2 regions of the Marinococcus sp. LNSP9103-4 genome follow, and region 2 is predicted to be linked to the other one. Evidence: a T-box and tRNA genes for the amino acid it is inferred to sense, from the RefSeq annotation. Region 2 holds a T-box; the other holds one or more tRNA genes.

Region 1 (3,405 bases), on a different contig from region 2:
GCTCCTCCGCTTCACTTTCACGAGTTAACAGCCAGTAGTCCTGCAAGTTTCTTTCCGGCATGCTCTCACGGTCTGTTTCCTCTTCATCAAATTCAATCAGTTCAGCCAGTTCTTCAGCCGTCTGGAGGCGTTCTTCATCCTCATAGCTTCTCTGGTTCGTATACGTTAAAGTCAGAATAAGATTATTATCCACCAGCTCGGTTCCATTGCGGTCGTACATAATTCCGCGCGGAGCATCGACCCGGCTCGCCGATGTGGAGGCCGTTTCATTCACGTCCTCTTCATACGTATCACCTTCAACGATCTGTACGTATCCAAGCCGCAGGATCAATATTGAAAACAATATAAAAACAGCGAAAAAAAGTACGTTCAGCCGAAAAGGAATGGAAGGTTTTTTATTTTTTCTGGAAGCCACACGCAATCCCTCTCTTAATATATGTAAGTTTGCTTGTTTCCAGTTAAGTATAGCATAGAAAAAAGCCGCTGCCGAACTTCTGCTCTCTTCCTAAACAGAAAAAGTCCGTTCCCGGAAACCGGGAACGGACTCTTTAAATATATTATTTAGCTGCCTGATAGTTCTTTTCAACTTCGTCCCAGTTTACAACATTCCAGAATGCTGCTACATAATCCGGACGACGGTTTTGATACTTCAGGTAATACGCGTGCTCCCAGACATCAAGGCCGAGAAGTGGAGTTTTACCTTCCATGATCGGTGAATCCTGGTTGAGCGTATCCATAAGCTCAAGCTCGCCGTTGTTTAATACGAGCCAAGCCCAGCCGGAACCAAAACGTCCAACTGCTGTTGCGCCGAATTCTTCTTTGAACTTGTCAAAGCTTCCCCATTTGCTCTTAATGGCATCTGCCACTTCGCCTTTTGGTTCGCCGCCGCCATTAGGGCTGAGAAGCTTCCAGAAGATGGAGTGGTTGGAGTGGCCGCCGCCGTTATTTCTTACTGCGGTACGGATATCTTCAGGTACAGCGTTCAAATCGCTGATCAGTTCATCAACGCTCTTGTTTTGAAGATCGCTGTGATTTTCCAAGGCTGAATTTAATTTTGTCACATACGTGTTGTGGTGTTTATCATGGTGAATATTCATTGTCTGCTCATCAATATGAGGCTCCAATGCGTTTGGTGCATAAGGTAGATCTGGTAGTTGATGTGTACTCATACAAAATGCCCTCCTTGAAAGTTCTGGTGATTTGTTCAAAGTGACTTTGCGTTAATTTAGTATACAAAATTACACTTAGTCTACTTTTACTTTACCAAAACAATTCTTATTTTTCAAATCGGCTTTCTGCTGTAATCAACTAGAAAGCCTGCCAAAGTTGATTATTCCCTTATACTTCTTCTTTAAACATAAAAATCTAACCAGCTTTCGCTGCACATGGAAAAACCAGCCCCTCAAAAGCGTCTATATTCCCAATTTGCCACGTCCCGCCCAGAGCTGTCTTCAAAATAAAAAAACTTCTCCGGCCTTTGCGGAAAAGTTAGCTGTCCAGTTATATAAAAATGAGTATTTAACATAATAATGGCGGAGGAAGAGGGATTCGAACCCTCGCGAGCCGTAAAGCTCCTAACGGTTTTCGAGACCGTCCCCTTCAGCCGTACTTGGGTATTCCTCCAGATGCATATTTACCCACTGCTTCTTAAAGTGGTGGACCCTGTAGGACTCGAACCTACGACCGGACGGTTATGAGCCGTCTGCTCTAACCAACTGAGCTAAGGGTCCTTAAAAGCATTGCAGACAAAAAAATGGGGCGGTTGATGGGAATTGAACCCACGAATGCCGGAACCACAATCCGGTGCGTTAACCACTTCGCCACAACCGCCGTATGAGTATGTAAATATATTGGTAGCGGCGGAGGGGATCGAACCCCCGACCTCACGGGTATGAACCGTACGCTCTAGCCAGCTGAGCTACGCCGCCATGGCTCCGCAGGCAGGATTCGAACCTGCGACCAATCGGTTAACAGCCGATTGCTCTACCACTGAGCTACTGCGGAATGTGTTACTGCCGTTTTTACGACAGTAATTACTATATCATTTCCTTAAAAACGCGTCAAACAGATTTTTGTATTTCTTTAAACAAGAATTATTATAATATAAATGGCATTCACTAGCAATATACCGCCCTTTATAACAACGCTTGCGACAAACCCGCCGACAGACCCTACACCAATTTTACCAAGCTGCTTCCACGATTTCTGGCCTCCGATTAACTCTCCAATAACAGCTCCGGCAAGTGCGCCAATCAGAATGCCGGCGACCGGAATGATAAACGGACCGACAACCAGACCGATCAGGCTCCCCCAGATGCCGTATTTCGTACCTCCACTCCGCTGGATACCATAATAATTAGCCGCGTAATCAATTACAAACAGCAGCACCGCAATAACTGCCTGAATCACCCAGTAAACTACACCGATATCTGCAAACCCATAGCCCAGTGCAAACATAAGGGCAGCAGCTGCGTGAAAAATACCACCCGGCAGAATCGGATAAACAACCGCGACAAGCGCCAGTGTGTAGCACGCAATCCCCAGTAAATACCATATCAGTTCCATACGTACCTCCCTTTGCAGATGTATGATTATTCTATAGCCGCTTTTCTCTCTATATAATCAATAAAAAAGAAGGAGGCGATCCTCCTTCTTTTTCTTATGAAACCTCCCGGTCATCCAGTACCGTTTCGGCAATATTTACAGAATGGTCGCCGATACGCTCTAAATTACTGATCATGTCGACAAACACGATACCGGCAGAACCAGAGCATCTGCCTTCATTCAGACGCAGGATGTGTTTTTTACGCAGCTTCCGCTCCATCTTATCAATATCTTCTTCCTGTCTGGCAACCTGCTGGGCAATCTCATAATCATCTTTTTCAAGTGCTTCGACAGCACGGTTAAATGTGCTGATCGTCAGCGTGAACATTTCATTTAAGTCTTTGTACGCTTCTTCTGAAAGCGTCACTTTATTGGTCAGCTGATAGTCCACAAGCTCCATCACATTTTCCATGTGATCGCCGACACGTTCAATGTCGCGGACAGTATCCATCACAACTGAGTGTTTCCGCGAATTTTCCTTAGACAAAGAGCGGGCGGAAATACCGATCAAATAATCCGTAATATTTTTGTCCAGATTGTTGATCGCTTCTTCGTACCGGACGATGTTTTCCGCGTCCTTTTTATTTTTGGTCTCCAGGTAACTTTCGCTCTTCTGGAGGCCTTTACCTGCATATTCCGCCATCCGCAGGGTTTCGAGCTTCGCCTGGTCGAGCGCGATCGCCGGGGACTGCTGGATAAAGGCCGGATCGAGGTGCTTGGCTTTGTACTCGATTTCGTCCCCTTTGCCCGGCACGAGCTTCGTGACCAGGTAGGCCAGCGCCCCGACAAACGGCAGCTGGA
Region 2 (3,405 bases):
GAAAGTATTTTGCATAACTATAAAAAACTCTGGCCGCCTAAAGCGTCCAGAGTTTTATCGAAGTCTGCTTATTTTGCTGTAATATACTCTTTGTTGCCCATATATCCGCGAAGCACTTCAGGAATCTTAATGCTGCCGTCCTCCTGCTGATGGTTTTCCATGATCGCTGCCACTGTTCGTCCCAGCGCAAGCCCTGAGCCGTTTAGCGTATGCACAAATTCTGTTTTCGCATCGCGGTCCCGCTTAAAGCGGATGTTTGCGCGCCTGGCCTGGAAATCCTCAAAATTACTGCAGGACGAAATTTCTTTGTAATCTTCATAGCTCGGAAGCCATACTTCGATATCATATTTCTTTGCTGCCGTAAAGCCTAAGTCTCCCGTGCACATGTTCATCACGCGATACGGAAGCTCGAGCAGCTGCAGTACTTTCTCCGCATGGCCGGTTAATGTTTCAAGCTCTTCATAGGAATCTTCCGGCGTCGTAAACCGTACAAGCTCCACTTTATTAAACTGGTGCTGGCGGATTAAGCCGCGAGTATCGCGCCCTGCTGAGCCTGCTTCAGAACGGAAGCAGGCACTGAACGCAGTATAGGCTTTCGGCAGCTCCTGTCCCGCGAGAATTTCTTCGCGGTGCATGTTCGTGACAGGCACTTCTGCCGTTGGTACGAGAAAATAGTCCTCTTCCCGGATTTGAAAAGCATCCTCCTCAAATTTTGGCAGCTGGCCAGTACCGGTCATGCTGTCGCGATTCACCATATACGGAGGAATCAATTCTTCATAGCCGTGTTCATCGCTGTGCAAATCCATCATAAACTGAATCAGCGCCCGTTCAAGACGGGCCCCTGCTCCTTTATAAAACATGAACCGGCTTCCGGTTACTTTGGCAGCCCGCTCAGCATCAAGCATATTCAGCTCTACGCCAAGCTCCCAGTGCGGCTTCAGGGCAAAACCAAATACCGGCGTCTCTCCCCATGCTCTTACCTCTTCGTTATCCGATTCATCTTCGCCAACCGGAACTGTTTCATGTGGAACATTTGGAATGGAAAGCAGAATCTGCTGCAGACGTTCATCCTTTTCACGGATTTGTTCATCCAGTTTTTTTACTCTGCCTGATACGTCCCGCATTTCCGTAATCAGTTCATCGGCGTCTTCTTTGTTTTTCTTTTTAGCTGCGATTTCATCGGATACGGTGTTGCGCCGCTGTTTTAACTCCTCTGTCTCCTGGATCAGTTCCCTGCGCTCACGGTCGAGTTCTTCAAAGGAATCCAGTTCACTGATATCTTCGTTCCGTTTCGAAAGCTGCTCTTTTACTGCATCAAAATCGTTTCGCAATCGTTTAGGGTCCAGCATAGCTGATGCCTCCTTCATAATAGTAGCTGTTCATATATTATAAAAAAGCCCCGTCCCTGTGAATCAGGGACGAGACTTTAATTTCCCGCGTTGCCACCCTCGTTGCAGTAAACATTACTGCCGGCTTCTTCTATCATCCATTAACGGGGACGAGCCGAAAACGGCTACTTACGTTCACCGTTTTACTCCGGACGGGATTCCTTTTGCCATTTCATCGGTTCACACCAGCCACCGACTCTCTGAAGAAAAAGGCAAAAGTACTATTGTCCATCAACACGATTATATTTATACATTTACTGCCGCCTGTGCTTCACGTACCATCTGTACGAAATACTGATGAAATCTGCGGTCGTTCGTCAGCTCCGGATGAAAGGAGCAGGAAAGCAGATGATCCTGCCGTGCCACCACGATTTCATCTTTATATTCTGCAAGCACTTCGACATTCTGTCCAACTTCCGTAATTAACGGAGCCCGGATAAATACCGCTTCGACGTCATCCGCGACTCCGCGAATGGAAAGCTCGGTTTCAAAGCTTTCACGCTGGCGGCCGAACGCATTACGCTGAACCGTCATATCCATCAGCTCGAGATGACCTTCCGGTTCGCCCACCACATCGGTAGCCATTAAAATCAATCCGGCACATGTGCCAAACACTGGTTTTCCTGCTTTGGCAAACGCCTGCAGCGGTTCAAAAAATTGATATTTTTCCACCAGCCGCCGCATCGTCGTGCTTTCGCCGCCCGGAAAGACCAATCCATCAATTTCTTCAAGCTGTTCCGGCCGTTTTACGATAATAACTTCCGTATCAGGGGCCTCTAAACTTTTGACATGTTCACGAACAGCGCCTTGAAGAGCTAAAACGCCGATTTTCATCATGAGTAAAAACCCCCTGCATTTATATTACTGGCTACGGTCCTGCATGCGGTCAAAGCCTTCAAGCTGGGAAATATCCATCCCGCTCATTGCAGTACCCAGTCCTTTGGACAGCTTCGCGATCAGCTCATAGTCTTCATAGTGAGTCGTCGCCTCTACAATGGCCCGGGCGAATTTATCCGGATATTCGGATTTGAAAATACCGGAGCCTACGAATACCCCGTCGGCGCCGAGCTGCATCATTAAAGCAGCGTCAGCTGGTGTTGCTATGCCGCCTGCTGCAAAGTTAACGACTGGAAGGCGTCCTTCTTCGCGAATTTGAAGCAGCAGTTCGTACGGCGCGCCAAGATTTTTCGCTTCTGTCATTAATTCGTCCTTCGAGAGGCCGATTACTTTACGGATCTGAGACTGGATCAAGCGCATATGGCGTACTGCTTCCACAATGTTGCCGGTGCCCGGCTCCCCTTTTGTCCGCAGCATGGAAGCCCCTTCACCAATACGGCGGGTCGCTTCACCGAGATCACGAGCTCCGCAGACAAACGGCACCGTGTACTCTGATTTATCCATATGATATACATCGTCCGCTGGTGTAAGCACTTCGCTTTCATCAATATAATCAGCGCCCAGCGATTCGAGCACCCGTGCTTCCACGATATGGCCGATACGTGCTTTTGCCATTACAGGAATCGATACAGCGTCCATCACTTCCTGAACAATTGTAGGATCTGCCATGCGGGCTACGCCGCCGGCAGCACGAATATCCGATGGCACCCGTTCCAGTGCCATAACGGCTACTGCTCCTGCCTCTTCGGCGATTTTCGCCTGTTCTCCGTTAACGACGTCCATAATAACGCCGCCCTTTTGCATTTCAGCCATGCCTCTTTTAACACGGTCTGTTCCTCTCTCTGCCATACTTCAGCCCTCCAGCTCCATTATTCTATCTATTGCCACCGGTTTAGCGGTGTAATAATAACACTCAGTAGCCCTATTGTAACACTATACTATGTCGGGATAAAGTATCTTGTTTGCAGCTGAAAAAGCTTTTCTGCCGGCTTTTATTTATCAGCATCTGCGTGCCGGACGCTGCTGAACAGGTTACTGACACTCTGCACAATATTTCCAAACCACCCGCGCTCCTCCACGGCTTCATCTGCTGTCAGAGGTACTTCTGTACGGCTCGTCC

Evidence for each region. A T-box is a leader RNA that pairs with one kind of tRNA and senses whether it is charged. The one in region 2 lies ahead of serS (serine--tRNA ligase), so its partner is inferred to be a tRNA-Ser.
Region 1: it has a tRNA-Ser gene. The T-box ahead of serS (serine--tRNA ligase) is inferred to sense a tRNA for this amino acid. The anticodon was not compared.

Annotation. Positions count from the first base shown of each region.
Region 1 is NZ_JBQLIA010000002.1:79,094-82,498, forward strand. It holds gene ACTRXG_RS01835 (peptidoglycan D,D-transpeptidase FtsI family protein) at 1-415, opposite strand, end outside; gene ACTRXG_RS01840 (superoxide dismutase) at 558-1,169, opposite strand; tRNA gene ACTRXG_RS01845 (tRNA-Ser) at 1,531-1,623, opposite strand; tRNA gene ACTRXG_RS01850 (tRNA-Ile) at 1,654-1,730, opposite strand; tRNA gene ACTRXG_RS01855 (tRNA-His) at 1,755-1,830, opposite strand; tRNA gene ACTRXG_RS01860 (tRNA-Met) at 1,852-1,928, opposite strand; tRNA gene ACTRXG_RS01865 (tRNA-Asn) at 1,930-2,004, opposite strand; gene ACTRXG_RS01870 (DUF456 domain-containing protein) at 2,083-2,565, opposite strand; gene ACTRXG_RS01875 (Na/Pi cotransporter family protein) at 2,660-3,405, opposite strand, start outside.
Region 2 is NZ_JBQLIA010000008.1:87,449-90,853, forward strand. It holds gene serS (serine--tRNA ligase) at 69-1,349, opposite strand; T-box leader at 1,412-1,632, opposite strand; gene pdxT (pyridoxal 5'-phosphate synthase glutaminase subunit PdxT) at 1,635-2,225, opposite strand; gene pdxS (pyridoxal 5'-phosphate synthase lyase subunit PdxS) at 2,250-3,134, opposite strand; gene ACTRXG_RS07825 (D-alanyl-D-alanine carboxypeptidase family protein) at 3,278-3,405, opposite strand, start outside.